Regions from separate parts of the Roseateles aquae genome, predicted to be linked through region 1. Evidence: predicted binding sites of a transcription regulator. Region 1 holds the regulator's gene; each other region holds the start of a gene.
The links. The regulator sigma-54, encoded in region 1, starts transcription at its own class of promoters, with help from an activator protein. The targets are predictions, from matches to a motif close to TGGCANGNAANCTGCTTT.
Positions count from the first base shown of each region.

Region 2: a site for sigma-54 is predicted at 1,944-1,961, ahead of RQP53_RS17125 (pilin). Genes of this name have one in related genera too.
Region 3: a site for sigma-54 is predicted at 5,305-5,322, ahead of RQP53_RS14140 (PEP-CTERM sorting domain-containing protein). Genes of this name have one in related genera too.
Region 4: a site for sigma-54 is predicted at 2,042-2,059, ahead of RQP53_RS19390 (urease subunit gamma). Genes of this name have one in related genera too.

Region 1 covers NZ_JAVXZY010000003.1:68,309-75,726, reverse strand. Annotated here, with positions in the region: gene RQP53_RS09160 (peptidylprolyl isomerase) at 1-654, opposite strand, end outside; gene RQP53_RS09155 (LPS-assembly protein LptD) at 656-3,031, opposite strand; gene RQP53_RS09150 (aminoglycoside phosphotransferase family protein) at 3,240-4,277, shown strand; gene RQP53_RS09145 (LysR family transcriptional regulator) at 4,293-5,246, opposite strand; gene RQP53_RS09140 (RNA polymerase factor sigma-54) at 5,260-6,771, opposite strand; gene lptB (LPS export ABC transporter ATP-binding protein) at 6,784-7,418, opposite strand, start outside.
Region 2 covers NZ_JAVXZY010000007.1:169,858-177,275, forward strand. Annotated here, with positions in the region: gene RQP53_RS17120 (hypothetical protein) at 1-1,202, opposite strand, end outside; gene RQP53_RS17125 (pilin) at 1,455-1,898, opposite strand; gene RQP53_RS17130 (3',5'-cyclic-nucleotide phosphodiesterase) at 2,120-2,896, opposite strand; gene RQP53_RS17135 (FHA domain-containing protein) at 3,084-3,740, opposite strand; gene RQP53_RS17140 (Stp1/IreP family PP2C-type Ser/Thr phosphatase) at 3,824-4,618, opposite strand; gene RQP53_RS17145 (serine/threonine-protein kinase) at 4,642-5,649, opposite strand; gene RQP53_RS17150 (TerC family protein) at 5,659-6,408, opposite strand; gene sucD (succinate--CoA ligase subunit alpha) at 6,583-7,418, opposite strand, start outside.
Region 3 covers NZ_JAVXZY010000005.1:260,862-268,279, reverse strand. Annotated here, with positions in the region: gene RQP53_RS14165 (FAD-dependent oxidoreductase) at 1-106, shown strand, start outside; gene RQP53_RS14160 (Lon protease family protein) at 103-2,595, opposite strand; gene RQP53_RS14155 (hypothetical protein) at 2,670-3,422, shown strand; gene RQP53_RS14150 (questin oxidase family protein) at 3,433-4,551, opposite strand; gene soxR (redox-sensitive transcriptional activator SoxR) at 4,770-5,261, shown strand; gene RQP53_RS14140 (PEP-CTERM sorting domain-containing protein) at 5,454-6,425, shown strand; gene RQP53_RS14135 (hypothetical protein) at 6,492-6,623, opposite strand; gene RQP53_RS14130 (MFS transporter) at 6,620-7,418, opposite strand, start outside.
Region 4 covers NZ_JAVXZY010000009.1:87,570-94,987, forward strand. Annotated here, with positions in the region: gene ureC (urease subunit alpha) at 1-686, opposite strand, end outside; gene RQP53_RS19380 (urease subunit beta) at 683-988, opposite strand; gene RQP53_RS19385 (HupE/UreJ family protein) at 985-1,563, opposite strand; gene RQP53_RS19390 (urease subunit gamma) at 1,711-2,013, opposite strand; gene RQP53_RS19395 (hybrid sensor histidine kinase/response regulator) at 2,120-5,671, shown strand; gene RQP53_RS19400 (response regulator) at 5,679-6,683, shown strand; partial or broken gene RQP53_RS19405 (class II aldolase/adducin family protein) at 6,700-7,377, opposite strand.

The DNA.
Region 1 (7,418 bases):
GAAGTCCTCACCGCCTTTGACGCGGGCCAATGCTGCCTCTGCGCGAGCCTGGCGCTCGGCAATCATTGACGCCGTCGAGCCCTCTGCCACCGGCACCAGCACCTGCGCAATGTTCAGCTCCGGATTGCTGGCGGCCTGCGCCTCGCGTTCAGCCAGAAACTTGTCGATCTCGCCGTCGGTAATACGGATGCGTCCCTGCACCTCGCGCTCGCGCACCCGCTCGGTCAGCAACTGGTCGCGCAGGTTGTCGCGGAACTGGCGGAAGTCCATGCCATCGGCCTTGAGTCGTTCGCGCAGCTGTTCCATCGTGAACTTGTTCTGGGCCGCGACGTTGGCCACCACCCGATCCAGCTCAGGCTCGTCGACCTTGGTGCCGGTTTCGCGCGCATAGGTGACGATGACGCGGTCCTCAATCAGCGCTTCCAGCGCCTGCTTGCGCAGTGCCTCGACATCGGGAAGCGCCTCGCCACGGCGCTTGGCCTCTTCGCGCAGTCGGTCGGTACGCTGGGCAATTTCACTGGCGGCAACCACGTCCTGATTCACGACCACGGCGATGTGGTCGCCGGGGCGCAGTTGGCTGGCCTTGTTCTGTGCCTGCGCAGCAAAGCTCGACAGGAGGGCCACACAGGCCAGGGTCAGGCAACGAATCGACATATCAGTCATAAGAGGCATTTGAGCTTGCCGAGCGGTCAGAGCTCAGCGGACGATAACCGGGGATATTGTCTTTCAAGGTCCGCAGCGCATTCGGACCCAGTGCAGCCAGTCCGACGAACTCGATCTGCAACAAGGCCCGTGTATTGGATTCAAAGCGGCCGGTCGAGGTACGTTCAGCGCCAACGCGCAGAATCCAGCATCCTGCATCGTATTCGACACCCAGCACCGAATCGGCCAAGCGCCTGTCCAGCAGGCTGTACTGTAAGCGACCGGCCGTGTACCAGGCGCCGGAGCAGGAGGCCGAACTGCTGCCGCGTCGATCCGGCCGCGCCGCTGCACCGAACAGCGGCCATTGCCATGCCACGCCGACCTGCTCGCTCTGCCCACGCGCCAGGCGGTAATCAACGCTGATGGTACGGAACGGCCCCGGCGAATAGCGGGCGGCCAGCAAGGAACGAACGGTACGACGGCTCTGCGGGTTGTATTCGATCGCAGCATCGGTCCACCAATGCGAGTTCAGGTGGGCGCTTCCCAGCAGCAGCAGATCGGAAACCCGCTGCGTTGATGGTTGTCCGTCTGCCGTGATGCTCTGGTCGCGCAGCAGCATGCGCTGCACCATGCCCAGACGCAGCAACTCTTCGCCGCTGTTCGCATTCAGCCAGCGCGAGGTCGCGCCCAGCGTCAGTTGATGGGCATCGGAGACACGATCGACGCCGGAAAACTGGTTCTCGGCGTAGATCGAATCAAAGTTGAAGTCCTTGGCCGCGGTATCGAACATCGGGAAGCTGTTCTGCGCGCGGTACGGCGTATTCACATAGAGCGCCCGAGGCTCCAGGCTTTGCAGCATGGACTGGCCGAACAGGCTCGTTGTGCGCTCGAATACCCAACCGTGATCGAGGCTGAAGGTCGGAATGCTGCGCGCGGCTGTGTAACGGCCATCGAAGACGGGCTGGTCCAATCGATAGCTCGCCGCATTGACCGACAAGCGTGGAATCAGCCACCACGCCGCACTGCCCATGGGCAGGCTTAGGTGCGCCAGCAAATGCAGACGCTGGCCGGTGGGATCGACGGCGCCTGATTGCGCAGCCGTCGGTTGCCGTGTGAGCATGCCGCCAGGCAGATCAAAGCGGTTGTACTCCAGCTCCATGCCCCCCTCCAGGCGGGTGCGCCGCCCCCAGGGCCGGAAGCCCCCCAGCACAAGATCGTCGGCACGGCTGTTCAGGCGCAGCCCAAGCTGCGGCGAGCGCTGATAGGGCGAGATGAACTGATCCTCAAGCACCGAGCCCTCCAGCGCCTGCCAGCGCTGCACGCGGGCGTACCACTGCGCATCACCCCAGCTGTAGCTGTCCTCGCGCCCCAGGTTCAGATTGCTCGACAAAAGCCGCGGCGTCTTGGACTTGACCCGATTGCTGAGGTCTTTCCAGTAGTCGTCATCGGAGACTCGCTCCGCCTGAAACTCGTAATGCCAGCGCTCACCAAGGCTGCCACGGTGTTCAACACTCAAATCCCAGCGGCTGCGCCCGACCACACGGTCATGTGCCAGCCAGGCCAGATTGAATTGCCCCTCATGGCTGGGCTCAAGGTAGCGGAACTCGCTGTCGACGCCATAGCCTCGGCCGGTCATCCAAAACGGCATGAAGGTTGCGTCCCGCTGCGGCGCAATATTCCAGTAGTAGGGCATGCCGATTTCCAAGCCGCTCCGGCTGGACGTGCCGATATTGATCGGCAGCAGCCCGGACTTGCGAGCGTCGCCCAAAGGAAAGCTAAGCTCGGACGTGGCCAGGATGGGCACGCCATAGAACTGCAGCACCGCGTCCTTGGCCACGCCTTCATTGGCCTCGAAGTCCATGCGCAGGCTGCTGGCCTTGAGCTGCCAGGCCGGCTGCGTCTCTTGCTCGTCGACCGGGCAAGTCGAGTACGTCGCCTGCTCGGCCAGCAAACGAGACTCGCCGAGAAAACGCAACCGTGTCGCATGGCCCGAGCCACCGGTCTGGGCGAAGAAGTAGTTCGGCTGGAGCAGTTCCCCCTCAAATCGCTCAACAAAGAGCTGAAGGCTGGGGCCACGCACGGTGTTGCCGTTGCGGCTGATCTCGACCCCACCCTCGGCGCTGGCCAGATCACGGGCGGGAACATAACGCAGGCGCTCGGCACGCAACAGGGTATCCCCCATCCGCAGTTCCGCCTGGCCACTGGCCTCGGTTTCCTGATCGACTCGGCTGCTCAGGTGCTCGGCACTGATGATCATCGCGGCCTGCTCACCCTGGCGACGTGTGAGCGACAGCTGGCGAGTAGGCCGCAGCTTCTGCGCCACACTGTCTGTTGGCGGGCCGCCAAGCTGCGCCTCGGCGCCCAACGCTGCGCCCAAGAGTGCAGCCAACAGCGTCAATCGCACAGCAGCAGGACGGGGCAATGAGTAAGAAGGGAGTGTGGGGCGCGGCACGGCGTCGGAGCGGGTTCGGGCACCAGGGCCCGGGACGGACTGGCGCTTTGTAGAATTCATTATCCATGAGGCCATGGGCCATCACGATCCGCATAGCGCCCGCCCTGCCAAGGGACGCCTGGCCTGCCAACCCACATAGGCTGATATGACCGCCATCGAATGGGCCGACCCGGCTCGCGCCGCCCGCTTCCAGACTTGGTTCAGCAGCCTGGTCAATCTGCACGGACTTGACGCCAGCAGCCTTGAGCTGGCCAATAACGACGCCAGCTCGCGCCGCTATCTGCGCTGCCAGTCCGAGCAGGGCAGTCGCATCATCATGGACGACCCGGCGCAGCCCAATCAGCTCAAGCCCTTTCTTGCCGTCGCCGCGCAGCTGCAGGCCTGCGATTTGCATGCGCCAGCCGTGCTGGCCGCCGACGCCGAACAGGGTTTTGCCCTGATTGAGGACCTTGGCCGGCAGACCTATCTGCAGGCCTTGCAGCAGGCCAGCCCGGTCGAGGCCGACCGGCTGATGCGCGCCGCCATCGCGGCGCTGCTGCAGTGGCAGTCGCGCGCCGATGCGTCCCAGTTGCCGGTCTACGACGAGGCCTTTGTGCGCCGTGAGCTGCAGATCTTCATCGACTGGTGTGTCGAGCGCGAGCACGGCCAGCGCTGGGACGGTGTCGAGCTGCAGTGGTGGCAGCGCACCTGCGATCTGCTGGTGACAAACATGCTGAGTCAGCCTCAGCTGGCCATGCACCGCGACTTCATGCCGCGCAATCTGATGGTCTGCGCCGATGGTCCCGGCATCCTCGACTTCCAGGATGCCGTCTGCGGCCCGATCAGCTACGACCTGGTCTCGCTGCTGCGCGATGCCTTCATCTCCTGGGATGAGGAACGCGAGCTGGACTGGGCGATTCGCTACTGGGAGCAGGCGCGCAAGCTGGGCCTGCCGGTGGGCGACGATTTCGGTGAGTTCTGGCGCCAGCTCGAATGGACCGGCCTGCAGCGCCATCTGAAGGTGCTGGGCATCTACTGCCGGCTCAAGCACCGCGATGGCAAGCCCCGCTATGCGGAGGACCTGCCGCGCTTCTTCGCCTACGCAATCAAGGTCAGCACCCGCTATATCGAACTCTCGCCACTGACCCGGCTGCTGGAGAAGCTGCGCGGCTCGCTGGTGCAGACCGGCTTCAATCTGCGCTGAAGCGCGAGCGCGCATTCAGCGCGTCACACAACCAGCCGCCAAGAGCCAGGGGTCGTGGTCTTCGCCGCCAAAGACCTGCAGCAAAAACTCCAGGAAGGCGCGCGTTCGCGCCGGCATGAACTTGCGGGTCGGCATCGTGGCCCAGATCGTGAAGCTGAACAGGCGCCACTCCGGTAGCACGCGCTCCAGCGCCCCTTCCAGCAGCGCGTCGCCGATCACAAAGGTCGGCAGGCCGGCGATGCCCAGGCCATGCAAGGTCGCCGCGTAATTGGTGTCGATCGATGAGGTGCTCAACACCGCCCGATCGGGCACACCGCTGAAGGTCTCGTGAACCGTGCCTTCGCCCAGTCCGCCACGAACAAAGACGATGCCGCGCTGCAACTCGGGGATCGAGGGCCGGATCGAGTCATGCCCCCTGAGGTCTCGTGGGTGCGCCGGGCGCCCGCATCGATCCAGGTAGTCTGGCGAGGCGCACATGATGACCTCGGTACGCGCCAGACGCCGGGCCACGAAGTCGCCTTCGAGCGGGTGGCGAGAACTGAGGATGGTGATGTCGAAGGCCTCGTCCATCGTCGCCACCGGACCCGGCGCATGCAGCTCGAGGGTGATGTGCGGGTACTGCTGGCGAAAGCGCGGCAGGTGCTTGGAGAGCTGATGCACGGCAATGGCGGGTGGCACCAGCACGCGCAGATGGCCGCGCGGGTCATTGGTTGACGCCGACGCCAAGGCCTCGGCCTCCTCGACATCGGCAATGATGCGCCGCGCCCGCTCCAGGTAGGCTTCGCCGACATCGGTCAGGGCCAGCTTGCGTGTCGTGCGATTGAGCAGCCGCGCTCCCAGATGCTCTTCCAGCTCCGCGACCAAACGGGTCACAACCGCTGGCGCCAGATCCAGCGCGCGGGCGGCGCCAGCAAAACTGCCCTCGTCAATCACTCGCGCAAAGGTGCGCATGGCCCGCAGCTGGTCCATCAGAAGGCTCCCTTCAGATCGTCTTGCGCAGATTGGCCGGCGCGATCTTCAGCGCCTCGCGGTACTTGGCCACCGTGCGCCGCGCCACCTGGATGCCCTGCTCTTCCAGCATGCTCGAGAGCTGGCTGTCCGACAGCGGCTTCTTGGCGTCCTCGGCCGCGACGAACTGCTTGATCAAGGCCCGCACCGCCGTGCTGGATGCATTGCCGCCCGACTCGGTATTCAGGCCCGAGCCAAAGAAATACTTCAGCTCGAACGTACCCCAGGGCGTGGCCATGTACTTGGCCGTGGTCACCCGCGAAATCGTCGATTCATGCAAGCCGAGCTCATCGGCAATCTCGCGCAGCACCAGCGGTTTCATCGCCAGCTCGCCATGGGTAAAGAAACCGCGCTGACGATCGACGATGGCCTCGGAGACGCGCAATATGGTGTCAAAGCGCTGCTGGATATTCTTGATGAACCAGCGCGCCTCCTGCAACTGCGTGCCCAGCGGCGAATTGCTGACACCACCGCGGGTGGCGCGCAGCGCCTGGGCATAGAGCTCGTTGATGCGCAGCTTGGGCGCCACATCCGGATTGATCATCACCCGAAAGCCGCGGCCGGCCTTCTGCACGATCACATCGGGCACCACCGCCTGCGCCACATTGCGCGCGAAGCGGCGGCCCGGCTTGGGCTCCAGCCGCCCGATCAGCGCCTGCGCCTCGCGCAGCAGCGCCTCGTCGGCGCCGGTCAGGGCCATCAGCTTGCGGCTGTCACGCTTGGCCAGCAGCTCCAGATGCTGCTTGCAGATCAGGATGGCGACCACCTGGGCCTGGCTGCGCGGCAGCGCCCGCAGCTGCAAGACCAGGCATTCCGAAAGATCGCGGGCGCCCACACCAGCGGGCTCCATGCTCTGCAGCCACTTCAGTGCGCAGCGCAGCAGGCTGAGCAGCTCCTCGGCCTGCTCAGCCTCGGCGCCAGCCGACAGCGCCGCCGCAATCTCTTCCAGGCTGTCTTCGAGATAGCCATCCTCGTTCAACGATTCGATCAGCACATGCAGCGCCGCACGGTCCTCGTCGCTCAAGCCCATGCCGGCCATCTGCGCGTTCAGATGCTCCTGCAGGCTGATCTCGGCCGATTCACGGTCGCTGTAATCGCTGTCGTCATCGGGCGCAGTACCGCCGCTGTTGCTGGGCAGTTCGCGGATGCCGTCGAAGTCGTCGCCCTCGGTGCCGTTTTCCCAGTCTTCGCGCTCGGTCGTGCCGAAGTCATCGGCACGGATCTCGGCCACCGCCTCGCCATCGCCGGCCGCCTCGGCGCTGCTGGCCGCCTCGTCGCGCTGACTGGCCGACAAGCGCTCGGCCGGCTCCAGCTGCGGCGCCTCGGCGAATTCCTCGTCGGTCTCCAGCAGCGGGTTCTGCGCCAGCATCTGCTCGACTTCCTGATGCAGCTCCAGCGTGGAGAGCTGCAGCAGGCGGATCGACTGTTGCAGCTGCGGCGTCAGCGACAGATGCTGGGAAAGGCGTACCTGCAGTGAGGGCTTCATCGTCCGAGCCGCCTACATGCGGAAGTGTTCGCCCAGGTAGACCTTGCGCACATCGGGGTTGTCGACGATCTCGGCCGGCCGGCCTTCGGCCAACACCGTGCCCTCGCTGATGATGTAGGCGCGGTCGCAAATGCCCAGCGTCTCGCGGACGTTGTGATCGGTGATCAGCACGCCGATGCCGCGCGCCTTCAGGAAACCGATGATGCGCTGGATCTCCAGCACCGCGATCGGGTCGACACCGGCAAAGGGCTCGTCCAGCAGGATGAAGCGCGGCTGCGTGGCCAGTGCACGGGCGATCTCGACACGCCGACGTTCACCGCCTGACAAGGCCGGCGCCGGGCTGTCGCGCAGCTTCTCGATGCTGAGGTCCTGCAGCAGCTGTTCCAGCGCCTCATCGACACGGGCATTGGGCCAGGCCCGGCCCTGCTCATCGAGCTGCAGCTCCAGCACGGCGCGGATGTTTTCCTCGACATTGAGCTTGCGAAAGATCGACGCTTCCTGCGGCAGATAGCTCAGGCCGAGCCGCGCACGCTGGTGAATAGGCAGGCGCTGCACCGGCTGACCATCGATGCGGATCTCGCCGGCATCGGCACGCACCAGCCCGACGATCATGTAGAAGCTGGTCGTCTTGCCGGCGCCATTCGGGC
Region 2 (7,418 bases), on a different contig from region 1:
CATGCAAACGCCCAGACGGGAGTACTGAGAGGCCGTCTCGTACGCGCTAGGGCCAGGCAAAGGGCAGCCCAAAGCACAGGCGCCCAAGCTGCTTGCCAACTGGCCCCGGTCGCCAACATTGCCGCCAACCAAGCGATTGCAAACAGCTTGTTATGCGGTCCACCGCTCCGCCAAAAATGCCAGATCGCGCCTGGCGCCAAAATCATGGCAACAAGGCGCAGCAACCAGAGCACTCGCCACAGCTGTAGCTGTGTCAAAAGTACGTTGTGGAACAGCCCCACTGCAATTGTGCTGATGAGCAGCAATAGAAGGGCGCTTGCGAATACCCCACGACAGAGCTCTGCCATGGGCTTGGGAAGGCGTTTGGCCATAGCGCCAACAAGCCAAAGATCGAGCGCCACCTGGCACCATTCAACCGGATTCCACAGATGCGGAAGGACAAGGCCGTTGCGTTCATATACAAGGCCCCACCACAGTTCGTCGTAGCTGTCAAACAGGCGAGAGAACGGCTTCAGCCCAGACCAGGCCAAGGCAAGCGGGACAAGTGCCAACAATGGCAACCAGCGCAGGCGCCGATGCTGCTGCATCACGCATCCGCCCACAACGACGGTGGCCGGAAGCGCCTGCAGAGGATGCAGGAGCAGGGCACCGGCCAGCATCAGCCCTGCCAGCAGGTAGCGACGCTCCAACACAAAAACCAGCGACCACAACGCAAGTGGCTCGGCGACGCTGCGTGCTGTGACGAAATCCTCGCCAAAGGACAGAACCCAATGTCCTCCGTAGAAGCGAGAGCCGAGCGCCAGCGCACTGAGCGGTAGCCAAAGTGGCAGCACGCTCAGGTATCGCGTGATGAGACGCCCGGCCCCCAGCAGCAGCGCAACCTGCGAAAACAGAGAGATCGAAAAACCTAGAGCAGGCAGCCCGAAGGTGTTGACCGCCCGAACCAATAGTGCTGAAAACAGCGAGTATTGATCCTGTGATCCGTGGGCAAAGAAAAAGTCGGTGCCCAACGCCATGGGATGCACATGCGACAGCAATTGCCCAAGGTAGAGGACTCCGTCGTGCCGCAGCCCCAGATGCGGATGGGCGGCCAGGCAAAGGGCAATTGCAAAACAAAGCAGCATGCCCTGTCCGCGAATTTCACCCACATTCACATCCTGGCGGGACGCTGAATGGCGCTGAAAAGAAACAAGGTTCAGCAAGATCAAGACTGCTTCAAAACGAACTACGGAGACGCTGCAGGGCCATCGAGCGCCAGTCATTTCATCCGCGATCAGAAATGGCGAAATGACCCCAGATGCGTGAAGCTCATCTTTAGCTTCCGCAGAGCTTCCCTAGCGCATCAACGAGATCCCAAACCTGTGCTATCGCGCCTGATCCGCGCCAGCAAAACTGTTGGGACTGGCAATAAAAAGGGGCCATCAAAGGCCCCTTTTCAATCAACTCTTGACTGCTTAGGTCACGCTCTGCTTGGTAATGGCAGCTGCCGCAGCGCCAGTAACTGTTGTCGTAATCTTCCAAGTGATGGCTGTACCGCCAACATTGGCTTCCCACTTGATCTTCTTTCCATCCATGTCGCTTCCCAAGCCGCTAGATTGCAAAGTCACTTCGATATCACCATTCGAAACGGTGACAGATGCCGCCTCCTTCGTTGCAGCAAAGTCTGTATTTGCAGGAATGCCATTCGTACCAGCACTGCAGCCTGTCTTCGTGCCGGTTTCCTGCACGCAAAGCGCCACGGCCGTCTTGAGCGAGTCCACGGCTGTCAACGCATTGCCTGCTTTAGCCTTGGAGATGTAGTCGCGATATTGCGGAATTGCCACCGCCGCCAAGATGCCAATGATCGCCACGACGATCATCAGTTCGATGAGAGTAAAACCTTGTTGAACGCGCTTCATGAGTACATCTCCGTAAGCAGTTGAAGGGTAGAGGTCACCCCCTTGAATGCAGGGGTCGTGCCAACTGAAAATCGCGATGATCTGTGACTTTTGGCGCGCTTGAACGGTCGAATTGGCCGCGAGAGTGACGTTTTTTGTCAGATGCTTGGTCAGGCTTGGTCGGCGCATGCCTCAACTGACAATTTGCGGCAAGCCGCAGGCATCGCTGTTGCACATGCGAATCAAAGTCGCATCTGCTGCCCGACGCTCAGCGCCTGAATGCGATGCGGCGTATCGATGGCGCTGACCGCCGCCATCACGGCGGCCACCTCACCCGGCTTGATGTGGGTGATGAAGACCTCCGCAGGCTCACGCAGATGCGCAAGCTCTTCGCCCAGCGATTTGGGGCAAAGGTGTTGGGACAAGGCCGCCAGCGCGCATTCATCGTTGCCAAAGGCGGTTTCGATGACCAGCTGTGCGACCTTGATTTCGGCCAGGCGCTGCCATAGCGCCGGGTTAGGGCCGGTGTCGCCGGTGAAGACCCAATGGCCCGCCTCGCCGCCATCGACGGCAAAGCCGACCGCCGGCACGGTATGGGCGGCGCTCAGGACCTCGATCTGCCGGCCGCCGAGATCCAGTCGCTCGCCGACGGCGAACGGGCGCAGCACCAGGGCAGGCTGCTCGGGCGTGGGCAGGCGCGTGAAATCGGGCCAGATCACACCGTTGAAGATATGGCGCTGCAGCGCTTCAATGGTCTGCGGCAACGCATGAACCTGGATCGCCGGGCGGCCTTGCTGGGCGCGCTGGCGCATCACGGCGTCGGCCAGCAGCGCGATGGACAGCACATGGTCCAGATGCGAGTGGCTGATCAGGATGTGATCGATGCGCGCCAGCTCACCCAGACTCAGGTCGCCCACGCCGGTGCCTGCGTCAATCAGCACATCGTCGTCGAGCAGGAAGGCGGTGGTCTTGTAGCCGGCCGCGATGGCGCCGGAACAACCCAGGACGCGAATAATCATTGGTGAATCGGGGATCAGCCCGCAAAGCCTCGGAGCGCACTGCCCGCAAGGCAGTCAACGGACCGGAATTTACGCGCCCACCTGCCCGCCGGGAAGCGCCGAAGTCGCGTTTATCCATCGAATGACGGAGCGCTGGCGCGTCAAACCCCGGCGACGTGATTTGCGTCACGCCCCCCACGGGCGCGTCTCAGCTTTGCTGGAACTGCATCTGCGTGCCGGCCAATTCGATGACATCGCCGTTCTTCAGCGCAATCGACTCGCCGGTCAGCGGCACGCCGTTGACGGTCGGGCGCGCAAGGCCTTCCACATGCGCAAACACATAGCCGCTGGGGCGCTTGGTGATCGACGCCACCTGTACGCCGGGCTTGCCCACCGTGGTGACGACCTTGGTCAGGCTGACCTCGCGGCCGGCCGCGGCGCCGTTGAGCACCTTGATCGAGGCCGGCGCGCCAGCGCTGGCCGCCGGCGGCAGCGTGCCAAAGGAAGACGGCAGGCCGAAACCGGTGGGCGCCGTGGCACCGGGCTTCAGGATCATCGTCTTTTCGTAATCGACGTTGTCTTCAAGCAGGAACTTGATCTTGTACTTGCCGATTTCGATGATGTCGTTGTTCGTCAGCAGCTGCTTCTTGATGGCCTTGCCGTTGATATAGGTGCCGTTGGTCGAGTTCAGATCCTCGATGAAGACATCGGAGCCCACCATCTGCAGCACGGCGTGTTCGCCGCTGACCGCCAGGTTGTCGATCACGATGTCGTTGTAAGGCCGGCGCCCGAGCGTGGTCTTGTCCTTGGTGATCTGGACCTCCTTGATCACCACACCGTCGAGCGAAACCACCAGCTTGCCCATGCTCTTGACCTCAGTCTGTTGTCTGTTCTATGCGTTGAAGAGCCGGGCCCCCGATGCTGCGGGGACGGCGTCGATCTCGCCGTTCACTTGCGCCCAAAAGGCCACCACGCCCGACCGGCCGATTTTGTGCGGTTTTCCACACGAATCAGCACGACCGCAATATTATCCTTGCCGCCCATGTCATTTGCCGCATCTATCAGCGACAGCGCCGCCTCGGACAGCGAAGGGTGGCGTATCAACAACTGCGCCAGCTCTTCGTCGTTGAGCATGTCGGACAGGCCGTCCGAGCAGAGCAGATAGGTATCACCCTGCTGAACCTCGTGCTGGTTGAGCTCCAGCATCACCGTGTCTTCCACCCCCACTGCGCGGGTGACCAGGTTCTTGTTGTTCGAGAACACCGCCTCTTCAGGCGTCAGCAGGCCGGCATCGAGCTGCTCCTGCAGCAAGGAATGGTCACGGGTGATTTGCGTCAGCTGCCCGTTGCGCAAGCGATAGGCGCGTGAATCGCCCACGTGGCCCAGCAGCAGACCTTCTTCGCGCATCACCGCCAGCACCAGTGTTGTGCCCATGCCGGCGTAGCGTGGATTGGTGTTCGCGGCGTTGAAAATCGCGCGATTCGCGTTATCGACGCAGATATCCATCGCTCGGCGCACATCTTGCGCCGTGGCCTGCCCGCCAGATTCCTTCAGCCAACGGCCCAGTTCGGCCTTGATGAAGGAGGTCAGCATCTGGCTGGCGACCTCACCGGCGTTGTAGCCGCCCATGCCGTCGGCCAGCACCGCCAGCCCTGCCGATTCATCGACCGCCACCGAATCTTCGTTGTTGTCGCGTGACCGACCCACGTCGGTCACGCTGTAGAACTCAATCTCCAGACTCATGGTGGGCAGGTCGCTTTCGGCATTCAGGAATTCTCGCCCGGATCGTGCGGCTTCAGACGCAGTGTTTGTGCGAACGCGGGATCGGTTTTTTCTTCGCCAGGCAGGGCTTGCGCCGGCGCCACGTCGGCCGGCAGTTGCGGAAGGATCAGTTCTAGGTCTTGTGCGAACTGCTCGCCGTTGGCATAGCGCAGCTCGGGGCGTTTCTCGAGCGCCAGGGCCAGCACCAGCGCCAGCGACTCGGGCAGCTCGGGCCGGAAATGGCGCACATCGGGCGGCGCCTGGTTGGCGATTTGGTTCATCAGCGCCGCCATGGAGTCCGACTGATGGGGCAGACGGCCGGTCAGCAGCTGGTAGAGCAGCACGCCCAGCGAATACAGATCGCTACGACCATCCACCTTCAAGCCGGCAAGCTGTTCGGGCGACATGAATGAGGGCGTACCGAGCACCAGGCCGGTACGCGTCCGCGTGCCATCGGCAATGCGGGCAATGCCAAAGTCCATGATCTTCAGCGCCAGGCTGGATCGGTCCAACATCACATTGGCTGGCTTGATATCACGATGGACGACGCCCTGGCTGTGCGCGTAATGCAGAGCCCTGGCCAGGCGGGCGGCAATCTGCAAGACCTCGCGTACCGGCAGCAGACGACCCGGCCGGGTGAAATGGCTCAGGTCCTGCCCGCGGGCCAGATCCATGACGATCCACGCTCCCTGAGTTGACTCTCCGGCATCGAGCACTTGCAAGATATCGGGATGCTGAAGGTGGCGCACGGCACTGGCTTCTCGCATGAAGCGCGCGCGCACATCGACCAAATCTTCGGCAGCAAAGTCGCGCTGCAAGTGCAGACGTTTGACCGCCACCTGCTGCTGCGTTTGCGTGTCCAGCGCCTGATGGACGACCGCCATGGCGCCACGCCCCAATTCGACACCCAGTTCGTAACGCGCCAGGCCAGCAGACTCAGTGGACGCGGCGACCGGCTCTGGGCGCTGGCCCGCAGCGCGGCCCAGCATCTTGTTCCAGAAGCCGCCGGCCATCGTCCCGCCTCAGTCGCCGGCTGCCGATGGCGTCGCCTTGGCGGCCCTGGCGGCAAGCAAGCGACCAAGCAGCAATACCAGCAGTGCGCCGACCGCGCCCGCAACGTAGCTCAACCAAGGCACAACGGCGTGCTCGGCAGGCTTGCTGCCTGCTTGCAGCGGGATCCAAGCGGCCAGCGCTGGGTCGGTCAGCGCCATGCTTCCCGCGATCCAGCCGAGCAGCATCGCACCGATCGTAATGACCATCGGAAAGCGATCCATCAAATTGATCACCAACTGGCTGCCCCATACGATGATCGGGATAGACACCAGCAGTCCGAAAATCACCAGAATCATTTCGTGACCACCACCTGCCGATTCGGCCGCACCTGCAATCGCGATCACATTGTCCAGGCTCATGACGAAGTCGGCGACGATCACCGTCTTCACGGCCGACCACAGTTGCTCGCTGGCCTGGATTTCGCCGTGCCCCTCGCCTTCTTCGGGCAGCATCAGCTTGACGCCGATCCAAAGCAGCAAGGCCGCACCGACCAGCTTGAGATAGGGCATCTGAAGCAGCGTCAGCGCAAAAAATATCAGCACCACGCGCAAGAGAATCGCGCCGGCCGTGCCCCACAGGATGCCGGCGCGGCGCTGAGCTGGCGGCAGCTTGCGACAGGCCAGTGCAATCACCACCGCGTTATCGCCACCCAAGAGGATGTCGATCATGATGATTTGGGCCACGGCCAGCCAGAAATCACCGCTCAGAAGGAGTTCCATATCCGCGTATCTTATTAGCTCGGCCCGTCCGGCCTGCAGTGTGCGCAGATTCAGCGCCAAGCTTGCTCAGCGAGCGAGCCAACTGCGTGGTACCGAGCGCTACAAATTGATGGTTGGCACAAGTAAACAAGCCGCCCGAAGGCGGCTTGTGTTCAAAGGCTCAACGGCCAATGATCAAAGCAGACCCTTGAGCAGCTTGCCCATTTCCGACGGGTTGCGCGTCACGGTGAAACCGCACTCTTCCATGATGGCGAGCTTGGCATCGGCCGTGTCGGCACCACCGGCGATCAGCGCACCAGCGTGGCCCATGCGCTTGCCGGGAGGGGCGGTCACACCGGCGATGAAGCCAACCACCGGCTTCTTCATGTTCAGCTTGCACCAGCGTGCGGCTTCGGCTTCGTCCGGGCCGCCGATTTCGCCGATCATGATGACGGCGTCGGTATCCGGATCGTCGTTGAAGGCCTTCATCACATCGATGTGCTTCAAACCATTGATCGGGTCGCCACCGATGCCGACGGCGCTGGATTGGCCCAGGCCGATTTCGGTCAGCTGTGCCACAGCTTCATAGGTCAGCGTGCCCGAGCGCGAGACCACGCCGATGCGGCCCTTGCGATGGATGTGGCCGGGCATGATGCCGATCTTGATTTCGTCTGGCGTGATCAGGCCGGGGCAGTTGGGGCCCAGCAGCAGCGTCTTCTTGCCGCCGGCTGCTTCCTTGGCCTTCATCTTGTTGCGCACTTCCAGCATGTCACGGACGGGGATGCCTTCGGTGATGCAGATGGCCAGGTCCAGATCGGCCTCGACGGCTTCCCAGATCGCAGCAGCAGCGCCGGCGGGCGGCACATAGATCACCGAGACGGTGGCGCCCGTCTGCGAGGCCGCTTCCTTGACGGTGGCGTAGATGGGGATTTCAGAGAACTTCTCACCGGCCTTCTTGGGGTTCACGCCCGCAACGAAAGCGTTCTTGCCGTTGGCATAGGCTTGGCAGCCCAGGGTGTGGAACTGACCGG
Region 3 (7,418 bases), on a different contig from region 1:
GCACGGCCAGGCTCGGCTGCACTTTGCCCACAGCGATCTGGCCGGCTACTCGGTGTTTGAAGAGGCCTTCACCGCGGGCGTGGCCGCCGCCGAGCGGGTGATCTAGGGCTTGCGCCGCGGCCCCCGCTGCCCAGCGGGCCATCTGACCGGGCGGCTGCTGCTGGCTGCCGGCATCGCGCCACGCAAGGCGCTGCCCTTGCCGCCGGCCTCGGCATCGCCACAAGCGCGGCGATAGTCCTGCAGCGTCTGCTGGGCGCGGCCCAGCACGGTGTGCGGCGGATAGCTGCGTGTCGATGCGCACAGCTCGCCAAAGTCCATGCCGGTCAGCAAACTCATGCCCGCGGCCGCTGAACTGACGGTGTAGACGTGGAACAGGCCCTGACGCGCCGCCTCGATCAGCGCCGGCGACAGCATCAGATGCCGGCGGTTGCGCTCCGGGATCAGCACACCCTGGCGCCCGTTCAGGCCCTGGCGCTGGCAGCTGAGGAAGAAGCCCTCGATCTTCTCGTTGATGCCGCCCACCGGCAGCACCTCGCCATGCTGGTTGAGCGCCCCGGTGACGGCCAGATCCTGGCGCAGCGGCACGCCGGACAGGGCCGACAGCAGCGCATAGAACTCGGCGCAGGACGCCGAGTCGCCCTCGACGCCGTTGTACTCCTGCTCAAACACCACGGCCGCGTTGAGCGCCAGCGGCGCCAGATGGCCGAACAGCGCCGACAGATAGCTGTGCAGAATCAGCACGCCCTTGTCGTGGATGGGGCCGGACATCTCGACCTCGCGCTCGATATTGAGCAGGCCCTCGTCGCCGGCATGGGTGGAGGCGGTCACGCGGACCGGAAAGCCGAACTCATAGTCACCCAGCTCGACGACGGTCAGCCCGTTGATCTGGCCAACGCGCTGACCATCGACCAGCAACAGGCGCTCGCCGTCGCTGATGGCTTCCTGCATCTGCTGCTCGGGGTAGTTGTGCCGCTCGATGCGCGCCTGCAGCGCCGCGGCCACGTCTTCAGCCTCGACACGCGCACGCCCGGCCTCGCTGGCCAGCGCCGCCGCCTCGATCAGCAGGGCCTCGCTGCGGCCGAACAGTGCGCTCAGGCGGCGCTGGTCCTCGGCTTCGCGATGGCCTTGCTCGATCACCGCGGCCACCGCCGCCGCCGTCAGATGCGGCAGGCCCAGCCGTGCGCAGCAGTGGCTGACGAACACCGCCATCGCTCGATAGGCCGGCTCGCTGGCCTCGAAGGCATCGGCAAAATCGACCTTGCAACGAAAGCGCCGAGCAAACTCAGGGTCGGCCTCCTGCAGCTGGTAGAACTCCTCGACCGAGGCGATCAGCACCAGCTTCACATCGACATCAACCGCCTCCGGCTTCAGCGACACCGCCGCGCTGGGCGCATAGAGCATGCCCGGCTCCTCGATCTGCAGCCGACCGCTGCGCAGGAAACGGCGCAGCTTTTCCCAGACCTGCTCATCGGCCAGCAGATCGCGCAGATGCAGCATCAGAAAACCGCCATGGGCCTTCAGCAGGCTGCCGGCGCGGATGCGCGAGAAGTCGGTCAGCAACACATCGTCTTCGCTTTGGTAGTCGATGCTGCCGAACAGCTCGCGGAACAGCGGGTTGTCGTCGCGCAGCACCGGCGCGGCACGGCTGTCGTGGTGGTCGACGACGATATTGACGCGCAGCCGCGCCAGCAGCCGCTCGAGCGCATCGCGCCGCGTTTGTTCGTCCTCGTCGCCGGACTGGAACAGGCCCAGATTGGCCAGCAGATGGACCAGCAGCTGCTCAAAATAACGCCCTAGCTTGACGGCATCCTTGATCTGCTTGCGCATGGCCTGGCGCACCGGCTGCAGCAGTTGCTCCAACAGCGGCTTCAGCAACTGCCGGCGCAGCGCCAGCAGCGCCTCGCCCAGCCGCTGCTCGCGTTCACGGGATTGTTCAAGGAAGCGGGCGATCTCCAGCCGCAGCTCGTCCTCGGCGGCATCGAGCCGGCCTTGCTGTTCGCGGTCCAGGCCCAGGGCCTTGTCGGCGGTTAAGGGCTGGCCGGACTCGTCGCGCAGCGTGAAGATCAGCCGGCCTTCGTCACGCACCAGGCTGAATCGGCGCGCCTCGGCAAAGGCGCTGAGCGCGGCATAGCCTGTGTCTTCTTCGGCCCGGGCGCGGCTAGCCAGGCGCTCGCACTCGCTCTTCACATCGGGAGCGGCGAGGCGCTTGGGAATCTCGCGTTGCAGCCCTTGAGCGAACTCCTGCATCAGCGTGCGCAGCAGCCGCCCCTCGCCGGCCGGCAGGCGCAGCGCCAAGGGCTGCTCCGGTGCCTCGACATTGTGCAGATAGCAAAGATCGGGCGGCACCGGCCGCCGCGCGGCCTCCTCGGCCATCATCTGCAGCAGCAGGGTGCTGCGGCCACTGCCGACCTCGCCGAGCACAAAGAGGTGGTAGTCGGGCTGCAGAATGCGCAGGCCAAAACGCGCCGCCTGCGCCGCCCGCTGCTGGCCTATCCAGGGCAGCGCCTCATCGACCAGCGCCGCGGTGTCGGGCGGCAGCTGGGCCGGGTCGACACGAAGGCGCAGTTGTTCCGGGCTCAGACGCGTGATGGGCATGCTGGTCTATCCTTGCTGCTGCACGGGTCGGGAAGCTTGCGATTCTGCACCCGCCCTCTCTTGACGACACCGCAATGAACCGACTGCACAGCGCCTGGCAACGCCTTTTCTTCAACGCCACCGCAACGAGCCCTGATCCGCTGGCCGCCCCGCCGCTGCTGGACGCCGACGGCCGCTGCCGCGCACTGCTGCTGGAGCTGGCCCGCCCGGCGGACTGGCAGCTGCTCGGCGCCGTCTGGCGTGGCGTGCAAACCGAGCTGGGCCTGCCGGCGCCGGCCATCGCCGTCAACGGCGAAGATGGTTTCCAGCTCTGGTTTTCGTTGGCCGAACCGGTGGCGGCCGCCGAGGGTCAGGTCTTGCTTCAGGCGCTGTGCCGGCGCTTCCTGCCCGCCGAGCTGGCACCTGGCCGGCTGCGCCTGTGGCCGAGCGCTGATAAGGCGCAAGCGCCGCGCCTGCCGCCGTTTGAATTGAAGACCGGCGGCGAATGCTGGGCCGCCTTTGTGGCGCCAGACCTGGCACCGGTGTTTGCCGACAGCCCCTGGCTGGACGTCCCACCCGGCGATGAGGGCCAGGCCGACCTGCTGGCGCGCCTGCAGCCGCTGGGCGCTGAGCCCTTGCGCCAGGCCCGCGAAGCCCTGCTGGCGTCGCCCGCGGCGGCGGCAAGCGAGCCGCCGGCATCAGCGCCCACGAGCAGCGCCGCTGCGGCGAGTACATGGAGCGAACCGCGAGCCTTTTTGCTGGCGGTGATGAACGATGCCAGCCAGCCGATGCAGCTGCGCATCGAGGCCGCCAAGGCCTTGCTGCCCTTTTCGAGCGCCGCAGGCTGAGCCTCTCGGTTCAGCCCAGCACCAGCGCCGCCGCTTGGCGCCAGCGCGGATCGGGGCGCAGGCCATCCTCCTGCCAGCAGGCGTGCACCAGCTTGATGGCGTGCTCATCGTGCTGCGCGAGCGCGGCGGCGTGGAGCGACGGCCAGGCCAGGCGATCCGGATCCGGCAGTGTGGGCGCGGCCTGCCACTGCACCCGTCCGGCCATCCAGCCGGACACTGCCGCGCGAGCCAGCAGCGCCTGAGCGCTGCGCTGATCGAGATCGTCGCCCAGCAGGCCTTGCAGCACGCGCAGTGCCCGCAAGCCGGTGATCAGGTGCAGCAGCGTGAAATTGCGGCTGTGCAGATAGGCGTCGAGCGCGAAGCTGATCAGCTCATCGCGGCGCTGGGCCAGCGTGGGCGCCGGTGCCAGCCGCTCGGCCAGGCCGGCGTACAAGGCTGTCTGGCTGGCAGCCTGCATGCGCCAGCTGATCATGCCCAGCTCGCAGCGCCAGCCTGCAGTTTGCAGGCGTAGCTGTTCGCCCCAGGCCGGCAGCGGCAGCCGCTCGGCAGCGTCGACCGCCTGGCCCGGCGGCAGCAGCTCGAACCAGGCCGCCCAGGTCGCCAGCGCGGCCGCCAGTTCGGCCGTGCTGGCGCCGGCCCGATGGCTTTCATCGGCATGGGCGCAGCGGATCAGGCCGTGAAAGGCGAAGCTGTGCAGGCCCGGCAGCAAGGCGGGCAGATGGGCACGCAGCACCTCATCGGCCGGAGCCCCAGCCAGGGCCCGCTGGAAATAGCCCAGGAGCAGCGGGTAGGCGGCCTGCTGGCCGCGCCAGGCCAACCAGCCCTGCGGCTCTGCCATCGCAGCGGGCAGCACCGTGGCGGCCGCCGGTGCGGCGTCGAGCTTGACGGCTTCATGTTCCACCAGCGCCTGCAGACGCTGAGGTGATGCGCCCAGCTCCCAGGCCGCATGCAAGGCCATGGGCAAATGGTTGCTCATGGCCTCTTCATAGGCAGGGGCAAAGCGCAGCGCCTCGCCGAGCAGGCGCTCCAGATCGGCAGTGCTGGCAGCGTCGGCAACATCGCGGGCGGCGCTGCCATGAATGTCGTGATCGCTGACGGGGCTGTGGGTCAAGGTCGTCATGGTCGTCATGGTCTAGGCCTTTCGGAAAAGCGTCGAGGGCCGCATACTGCAAGTTCAAGTGAACTTGAAGTCAAGCCCTTTTGACGCTGTCCACACTTCCCCCATCGTCTTCGCCGCAGCGCCGCCAACACATGCCCACTTCATCGCCTGAGCGGCCAACCGCCACCACACCCGCCGCCCCACCCGCCGCCACATCCGCGGGCAAAGCCGCCAAGCCTGGCACTGCCGTGCTGCCGATCAGCGAGTTCGCTCGCCGTGCCGGCATCGCCGCCAGTGCCCTGCGCTTCTATGAGGAACAGGGCCTGCTGCACAGCACACGCAGTACCGCCGGGCGGCGCCAGTTTGCGCGTGCCGATCTGCGCCGCGTTGCCTTCATCCGCGCGGCGCAGATCGTCGGCCTCAGCCTGGAGCAGATCCGCGCCGCCCTGGCCGGCCTGCCCGACAAGCGCACACCCACACCGGCCGACTGGGAGCGGCTTTCGCGCAGCTGGCGCCCGCTGCTGGATGAACGGATCCAGGCGCTGACGCAGCTGCGCGAGCAGCTCAGTGCCTGCATCGGCTGCGGCTGCCTGTCGCTGAGCAAATGCGCGCTGTACAACCCCGGCGATCTGGCTGCCAGCCGCGGTGCCGGCCCACGCTACTGGCTCGGTGATCGATCCAGCGAGCTCAAGGCCAGCGCTGCTGCAAACGCCACGCACAAACGCCCTGAGCGGGCTTGAGTCGATCTACGTTTCGATACAAGCCTTACCGATCTCACCGCAATCACACAAAAACTGCTGCAAAGTCGCCGCGATCTGTTCCATTCGTCGCACAAAGCCGCTTGCGTACCCCCGCCCAGGGGGTGCTGGCGCGAAGCAAACCCCCGTATAAACCCGGACTGCTTCTCACACCCAGAACGAAAAGACATTCGCATGCGCAAACAAGCCGCCCTGACCTCGATTCTTGCCCTGGCTGCATTCACGGCCCAGGCTGACGCGACGCTGAGTTTCAGCGCCGGCGTCGAGAACGGCCTGACCCAGCAATACGCTTACCTTGACAGCAGCGCCCTGCCGCCGACGCTGAACAGCGGCCTGCAACACATCGCGACCAGCGATGGCAGCGCAACGCTGCAGGCTTGGGCGAACCCGAACACCGGCGCCTTCAAGTCCATCGTCACCGCCAGCGTCGGCAGCGGGCTGCCGACCAGCACCGCCTATGGCTATGCCAGCTTCAATCTGAGCGACACGCTGCGCTTCAGCGGTCCTGGCGACACCGTTCAGGTCAGCTTCACGCTGTCGCACGACAGCGTTCTCAGTGGCATGGACCAGCAGCAGTTCAGCGCCTATCAGCTGATCGACCACCTCGTCCGCGCAGGCTCGAACCGCAGCCTGAGCCTGAACTACACGATCGCCAACCCGAGTTTCGACCCCAATGCCACCTGCATCGACTACGGCAGCGACGGCATGTACTGCCCGCCCGAAACCCAGCAGACGCTGAACATCAACGAGAACGCCAACTCCGATGTCAGCGGCCAGGTCGAATACCAGCGCAACGGGCAAACCGGCGCGCGCCAGGTTGTGCGCTTCGGCCTCGGTGACGGTCACTACACCGCCACCGACACCTATGTGTTCACGCTGCCGACCAATGTCGACATCTCGCTGGGCTACCGCGCCTGGACCACGGCCGAGTGCTATCACATGGCCAACTGCACCATCACCAGCGACGCCTCGCATTCGGACTATCTGGGCCTGAACATCATTGGCGCCGGCAGCTTCGCCTCGTCCAGCCAGTACCAGTACCTGGGCCTGGCAGCCGCCGTGCCGGAACCCTCCAGCGCTGTGCTGGCCTTCGGCGGCCTGGTCGGTCTGCTGGCCTGGCGCCGTCGCCAGGGCAAGTCGGCCTGATCGGCTTCACGCTGCTTGGAAACGGCGCCCCGCGGGGCGCCGTTTTTCATGCGCCATGCCATCTGTTCATCCACACCAGGCCGTGCCCAGCAACCACAGCTGCAGCGCCGGATCCCGCTGATAGGCGGACCAACCCACCTCGAGCAGCAGCAAGAGGGCCAGCCCGGCCAGCCAAAGCGCTGCGTTCGGCCACTTCATGTCGCCAGCCCCAGGCGGGCCGCCGGGCTGGGGCGCTCATCGATAGGCCAGTGCAGCAGCGCGGCCACGATCCCCAGCGCCATCGCCAGCCACCACATCAGCTGGTAGCTGTGTGTGGCGTCGAACAAGCGACCGCCCAGCCAGACGCCCAGGAAGGCCCCGAGTTGATGGCCCACAAAGGTGAAGCCAAACAGCGTCGAGACATAGCGCAGGCCGAAGAGCTGGCCGACCAGGCCGTTGGTCAGCGGCAGCGTGCCCAGCCATAGCAGGCCCATGGCCGCGCAGAACAGCTGCACGCTCAAGCCCGATGGCGGCGCCAGCAGGAACAGCGCCATCGCCGCCGTGCGCAGCAGGTAGATGGCACTGAGCAAGCGCTTCTTCGCATAGCGCCCGCCCAGCCAGCCACAGGCATAGGTGCCGGCGATATTGCTTAGTGCGATCAGGGCCAACGCACGCGCCGCCACGCCGGCCGGCAGGCCCTGCTCGAGCAGATAGGCCGGCAGATGGGTGGCGATGAAGGCCAGTTGGAAGCCGCAGGCGAGGAAGCCCAGATTCAGCAACCAGAAGCTGCGCTCAGCCAGCGCCGCCCGGATCGCAGCACCCATCGAGCCCCCGGCAGCGCCTGCCGCGTCGGCAGGCTGTGTGTTGTCCTGCCTGTCATTCAGCGGCCAGGCCAGCGGCAGCACCAGCAGAAACAGCGCCGCCAGGCACAGCAGCGCCTGCGCCCAGCCCAGGCTTTGCAGCAAGCCCTGGGTCAAGGGCACGGCCAGAAACTGCCCCAGGCCGCCGACCGCA
Region 4 (7,418 bases), on a different contig from region 1:
CCCCAGTCTTCGTGCAGCTTCAGGCCAATCGCGCCGGCCTGGATCTGCTCATGCAGCGCGCCGGGCAGGCTGGCATTGCCCTTGCCGAGAAAGCCCAAATTCATCGGGAAGGCCTCGGCCGCCTGCAGCATCCGTTCGATGTGCCAGGGCCCCGGCGTGCAGGTGGTGGCGAAGGTGCCGGTGGCCGGGCCGGTGCCGCCGCCCAGCATCGTCGTCACGCCGCTGGCCAGCGCTTCCTCGATCTGCTGCGGGCAGATAAAGTGGATGTGGGTATCGACCGCGCCGGCGGTGACGATCATGCCTTCGCAGGCAATCACCTCGGTGCCCGGGCCGATGATGATGTCCACGCCCGGCTGGGTATCGGGATTGCCGGCCTTGCCGATGGCCACGATGCGGCTGGCCTTCAGGCCGATATCGGCCTTGACGATGCCCCAGTGATCGAGGATCAGGGCATTGGTCAGCACGGTGTCGACGGCACCCTCAGCCCGACTGCGCTGCGACTGCGCCATGCCGTCGCGTATGGTCTTGCCACCGCCGAACTTGACCTCTTCGCCATAGCCGCCGGCCCGCAGGGTCAGGTCTTGCTCGACCTCGATCACCAGCGCGGTGTCGGCCAGGCGCAGCCGGTCGCCCACGGTGGGGCCGTACATCTCGGCATAGGCGCGGCGTCCGATGCTGGCACTCATAGCTTCCCCTGGATCAGGCCGCGAAAGCCGTAGACGATGCGTTCGCCGGCCAGCTCGACCAGCTCGACCGTGCGCTGCTGCCCCGGCTCGAAGCGCACCGCCAGGCCGGAGGCGATGTTCAGGCGCATGCCGCGCGCTGCACCGCGATCGAAGGACAAGGCGGCATTGGTCTCGGCGAAGTGGTAGTGCGAGCCGACCTGTATCGGCCGATCGCCGATGTTCTGCACCACCAGGCGCAGCGTGCGCCGCCCGGGGTTCAGCGCCAGCTCGCCCGCGGGCGTGAACAGCTCGCCGGGAATCATGCGCCCACCGCCTGCAGCAGGAGCGCACAGCCCAGCAGCGCAATGCCGCCGCCCAGCACCGGTGCGCCCACGGCCGCCAGCTTCAAGTGCCGGCGCAGCAGCAGGCCGAGCAGGAGCCCGGCCACATGCAGCAAGGCGGTGGCCAGCAAGAGGCCCAAGAGGGCCAGATCGCCATCCAGCTCGGCGCCATGGGCCAGGCCGTGGAAAAACGCAAAGCCGCCGACCAGCGCGGCGGCCAGCAGCGGCGCCAGGCGCAGGCGCAGCGCCGCCAGCAGGCCCAGACAGAGCACCGAGGCGGCGATCATCGGCTCCTGCAGCGGCGAGTCCAGGCCGGCACGGGCGGCCACCGCGCCAATCAGCATCAAGAGCACAAAGGCCAGCGGAGCCTGCCAGGCGCGGCGCAGCGCCAGCCCGCTCCACAGGCCAACGGCCAGCATGGCGGCGAGATGGTCCAGCCCGCTGAGCGGATGAACAAAGCCGCTCAGGAAATCATGGCCATGGGCCAGCTCGCCGGTATGCGAGGCGGCCACCAGCGGCAGCAGGCCGGCCAGAACGGTGATCAGCGGACGTTTCATCAGACTAGCCTCGACATTGAAAAGGAGCTTGAAATTCGAAGTGCATGAGCCCATCCCGGACCCAGCAGAGCCCCAGGATCCGGCTTTGCCGGGCCTCGGGGCTCGCCCCCTTCGAGGGGGCGCGCGCAGCGCGTAGGGGGTGGGCCATCACACAATCGGTTGGTGGACGGTGACGAGCTTGGTGCCGTCGGGAAAGGTGGCCTCGACCTGGATGTCGGGGATCATCTCGGCCACGCCCTCCATCACATCGGCGCGGCTGAGCAGGCTGCGGCCTTCGCTCATCAGCTGGGCCACGGTCTTGCCATCGCGGGCGCCCTCCATCACGGCGGCGCTGATGAAGGCCACCGCTTCCGGGTAGTTGAGCTTGAGCCCGCGCGCCCGGCGGCGCTCGGCCAGCAGGGCGGCGGTGAAGATCAGCAGCTTGTCGCGCTCACGCGGCGTCAGTTCCATCGCAGATGAATCCTCTCTGTCGAGTGACAAAGCAAGCGCCGTGCCGCCTCGGCCGCTGCCGTGCAGAAATACGGCGGGCACGGAAGCTGCACGCTGCATCGCCTTGATGGACGCCGCCCCAGAACTCAACAGCACCCGGCCGTTACCGGCCGAGGCGCCGCAGCGCGTCATCAAGGTGCGCCGCGACTACAACGCCTGGGTGGCCCGCGAAACGCTGGAGGACTATGCGCTGCGCTACACGCCGCAGCGCTTCAGGCGCTGGTCGCCGCTGCGCGTGGCCCATACCGCTTTTGGTGCGGCCTCCTTCCTGATCCTGGAGGCCGTCGGGGCGACGCTGCTGCTGCAGTACGGCTGGGCCAATGCCTGCTGGGCCATTGTGGCCACCGGGGCCATCATCTTTCTCGCCGGCCTGCCCATCAGCATCTATGCGGCGCGCTATGGCGTCGACATGGACCTGCTGACCCGCGGCGCCGGCTTTGGCTACATCGGCTCGACGCTGAGCTCGCTGGTCTACGCCAGCTTCACCTTCATCTTCTTTGCGCTCGAAGCCGCGGTGATGGCCTATGCGCTGGACCTGGCGCTGGACATTCCGCCGCGCTGGGGCTATCTGCTCTGTGCGCTGGTGGTGATTCCGCTGGTGACCCATGGCGTGTCGGCCATCAGCCGGCTGCAGCTGTTGACCCAGCCGCTCTGGCTGGCGATGTTGATCGCCCCCTTTGCCGCCGTGCTCTGGCAGGACCCGGCCGCCTTTGCGGGCGCCATGCACCAGGCCGGCGCCCAATCGCACAGCGCCGGCTTCGAGCTGCGCTACTTTGGTGCGGCGCTCACCGTGGGCATTGCCCTGATCACCCAGATGGGCGAGCAGGCCGACTATCTGCGCTTCATGCCGGCCCTGCCCGCCGACGCGCCGCCGGCGCAACGGCGCCGCTGGTGGGCGGCCGTGCTGGTGGGCGGGCCGGGCTGGGTGATCCTGGGCGTGCTGAAGATGCTGGGCGGCGCACTGCTGGCCTGGCTGGCGCTGTCGCACAGCGTGCCGGCCGAACGCGCCGTCGATCCCAACCAGATGTACCTGGCCGCCTATGAGACGCTGTTTCCGCGCTACGGCTGGGCGGTGGCGGCCACGGCGCTGTTCGTCGTCATCTCGCAGCTGAAGATCAACGTCACCAATGCCTATGCCGGCTCGCTGGCCTGGAGCAACTTCTTCTCGCGGCTGACGCACAGCCACCCCGGCCGCGTCGTCTGGGTGGTATTCAACACGCTGATCGCCTTCCTGCTGATGGAGATGGATGTTTTCGAGGCGCTGGCCGCCGTGCTGGGCCTGTACGGCAATATCGCCATCGCCTGGATCATGGCGGTGGTGGCCGATCTGCTGATCAACAAGCCGCTGGGCCTTTCGCCCGCCGGCATCGAGTTCAAGCGCGCCCATCTCTACGACATCAACCCGGTCGGCGTCGGCGCCATGGCCCTGGCCTCCGGCCTGGCCATCGCCGCCCACCTGGGCCTGCTGGGCGAAGCGCTGCAACCGTTCTCGGCGCTGATCGCCATGGGCGTGGCGCTGCTGGCCGCGCCGCTGATCGCCTGGCTGACGAAAGGCCGCTACTACCTCGCCCGCAGCCCTGAACCTGAGCCGGACGATGCCGGCCGGCCCCTGCGGCCGCAGCGCTGCGTGATCTGCGAACGCGACTACGAGGCGCCGGACATGGCCTACTGCCCGGCCTACCGCGGCGCCATCTGCTCCTTGTGCTGCACGCTGGACGCGCGCTGCGGCGATCTGTGCAAGCCGCAGGCGCGGCTGTCCGCGCAATGGGCGGCGCTCTTGCATGCGCTGCTGCCACGCAAGACCTGGCCCTATCTGGACACCGGCCTCGGCCACTTCCTGCTGCTGATGGCGATTCTGATGCCGCTGCTGGCCGCGCTGTTTGGCCTGCTCTACCACCAGGAGCTGAAGCACCTGCAGGATGCCGCCGCCATTGTCAGCCAGGGTGCCAGCCTGCGTGCCGGCCTGCTCAAGGCCTATGTGCTGCTGGGCCTGGTGCTGGGCGTGGCGGCCTGGTGGCTGGTGCTGGCGCGGCAGAGCCGCGAGGTGGCTCAGCAGGAATCGAACCGCCAGACCGAGGCGCTGATGCTGGAGATCGCCTCGCACCAGCGCACCGACCAGGCGCTGCAGGCCGCGCGCGACCAGGCCCGCCAGGCGCAGGCGGCGGCCGAGGCGGCCAACCAGGCCAAGAGCCGCTACGTCAGCGCCATCAGCCATGAGCTGCGCACGCCGCTGAACAGCATGCTCGGCTACGCGCAGCTGATGGCCGAGGATGCCGACATGCCGCCACGACGCCGCCAGGCGGTGCAGGTGATCAAGCGCAGCGGCGACCATCTGCTGACGTTGATCGACGCCACGCTGGACCTGGCCCGCATCGAAGCCGGCAAGCTCTCGCTGCAGCCCGCGCCGATGCACTTCGAAGACGCGATGCACGAGCTGGCCGAGCTGTTCGAGCCGCAGGCGGCGGCGCGCGGCCTGCAATTTCGTTTCGAGCCGCAGGGCACGCTGCCGGCGCTGGTGCGGGCCGACGAGCAGCGGCTGCGCCAGATCCTGATCAATCTGCTGGGCAATGCGCTGAAGTTCACCCAGCGGGGTCAGGTCGTGCTGCGCGTCCAGCATGCGCGCGAGCTGGCGCTGTTCGAGGTCGAGGACAGCGGCCCCGGCATGACGCCGGAGGCGCTGGCGCGCATCTTCGAGCCCTTCGAGCGGGCCGGCAGCAGCGCCCCGGGCGCCGGCCTCGGCCTGACCATTGCCCGCATGCTGTGCGAGCTGATGGGCGGTGAGTTGAGCGCGCGCAGCGAGCCCGGCCGCGGTTCGGTGTTTGCGCTGCGCCTCTTCCTGCCGGTGCTCGCGCCACCGGCCTTGCCCGCGCCGGGTGTGCGGCGACGCACCGTGCTTGATGGCAGCGATCGCCAGCTGCTGATCGTCGACAACGAAGAGGCCGACCGGCAGCTGCTCGTCGAGCTGCTGACGCCGCTGGGCTTTGCCCTGCGCTGCGCCGCCAACGGCCACGATGCGCTGGACCTGGTCGCCACCGGCTACCGCCCCGATGCGGTGCTGATGGACCTGGCCATGCCCGGCATCGACGGCTGGACCACCATCGCCCGGCTGCGCCGCCTGCTCGGCCCCGAGGCGCGCACCGCCTATGCCATCGTCTCCGCCAATGCCTTCGAGAAGGGGCAGGACAACGAGGTGGGCATTGCTGCCACCGACTTCATCACCAAGCCGGTGCGCCACACCCAGCTGCTGGACTGGCTGGCCACGGCGCTGCAACTGCCCTCGCGCGAGCCCAGCGCGGCGCCCGAGCCCCCACCCGACGCTGTGGCGAGCCACAACCCAGGCTCAGCGCAGCCTTCCCTGCCCGCCCTCCCCGAGCTGGCGGCGCTGGCTAAAGGCTTGCAGCTGGGCTACTACCGCGGCGTGCTGCAGCAGCTCGATGCCTTGGCCCAGGCCTTGCCGGCAGAGGCCGCGCTATGGACCCGCTGGCGCGGGCTGGCCCAGGGCTTTCAGTTTGACTTGATTGGCCAGCAGCTCGCCGAACGCTTGGCCCAGCAAGACCTGACCCCGCCTTTGGCCTCGCCCCCTCTGCCCGGAGTACAGCCGCGTGAACACCACCCTTGAGCCCACCATGAACACCAGCGCCCGCCCGGCCACGCTCGATCGCAGCGGTGCGCTGGTGCTGATCGTCGACGATGTGCCGGACAACCTCGCCCTGCTGCACGATGCGCTCGACGAATCCGGCTACACCGTGCTGGTTGCCACCAGCGGCGAGAGCGCCTTGCAGCGTGCCGCCCAGGCCCTACCCGACATCGTGCTGCTGGACGCGGTGATGCCCGGCGGCATCGATGGCTTCGAGGTCGCCCGCCGGCTCAAGGCCAGCCCGGGCACCGCCGCCATTCCCATCGTCTTCATGACCGGGCTGACCGAGACCGAACACCTGGTCGCCGCGCTGGAGGCCGGCGGCAGCGACTACGTCACCAAGCCGATCAAGCCCAAGGAAGTGCTGGCACGCATGCAGGTCCATCTGCGCGGCGCTCAGCAGGCCCATCAGGCCCACCAGGCCACGCAGACCCGGCGCGCGCTCGACGCCTTCGGCTACGCCAGCCTGAGCGTGCGCGCCAGCGATGGCCGGCTGCTCTGGCAGACGCCGCTGGCCCGCGAGCTGCTGTTGCGCTACTACGGCAGCAGCGGCCCGCTGCTGCCGGCCGCCGTGCTGGCCTGGCTACAGCAGCATCTGTCGGCCGCCGAGCGTGAAGGGCTGGAGCCGCCGCGGCTCAGCGCCGAACTGGGTGCGCAGCGGCTCAGCATCGCCCTGCACCAGCAGATCGAGGCCGCCGATGAAGACGGCAGCGGCGGCGAATGGCTGCTGGTGATGCGTGAGAGCTCGGATCTGGCGCTGATCGAACAGCTCGGCCTGGCGCTGCGCCTGACCGCGCGCGAGGCCGAGGTGCTGTACTGGGTGGTCAAGGGCAAGATCAATCGCGACATTGCCGACATCGTCGGCGCCAGCCCGGCCACGGTGAAAAAACACCTGGAACGCATCCACGCCAAGCTCGGCGTCGAAACCCGCACCGCCGCCGCCGCGCTGACGATCAGCCGGATGCACCAGCTGCATCCGCAGTGGGAGCTCTGAGGCCTGTCGCCAAGCCTCAAACGTCGTAGCCGGGATTGCGCCGATCCAGCTCGCGCAAGAGGCTGGGCCAGACAAACTTGGCGCCCATGCCGCCGGTCTGCACCCGGTGCGATTCGGCCGTGCCGGCGATGATGCGTGGGTCGACCTCGACCAGCGGGCCGCCAGCCTGGGCGCTGATCTGGATCTGGCAGGCGCTCTCGAACACATACATGGCCAGGAAGGCGTCCGCCGTGCCCTTGCCCACCGTCAGCAGGCCGTGATTGCGCAGGCACAGAAAGGTCTTGTCGCCCAGATCGGCCTGCAGCCGCGGCTGCTCATCCTCGCGGATGGCCACGCCTTCGTAGTCGTGATAGGCCAGCGAGGCCAGCACAAAAGTGCTTTGCTGCGAGATCGGCAGCACACCGCAGCGCTGTGCCGACACCGCCACGCCGGCACGGGTATGGGTGTGCAGCACGCAGCCCACGTCCTCACGCGCCGCATGGATGGCCGAGTGAATCACGAAGCCGGCCTGGTTCACTGGAAACGGCGAGTCATCAAGCTTGTTGCCCTGCAAGTCAATCTTGACCAGGCTGGACGCGGTGATCTCGTTGAACATCAGCCCATAGGGATTGATCAGAAAGTGATGCTCCGGCCCGGGCAGCCGGCGGCTGATGTGGGTGAAGATCAGATCGCTCCAGCCGTATAGCGCTACAAGGGCCTGCTAGCCCTAGCTTTGCCTGATGCGTTGCCCCAGAA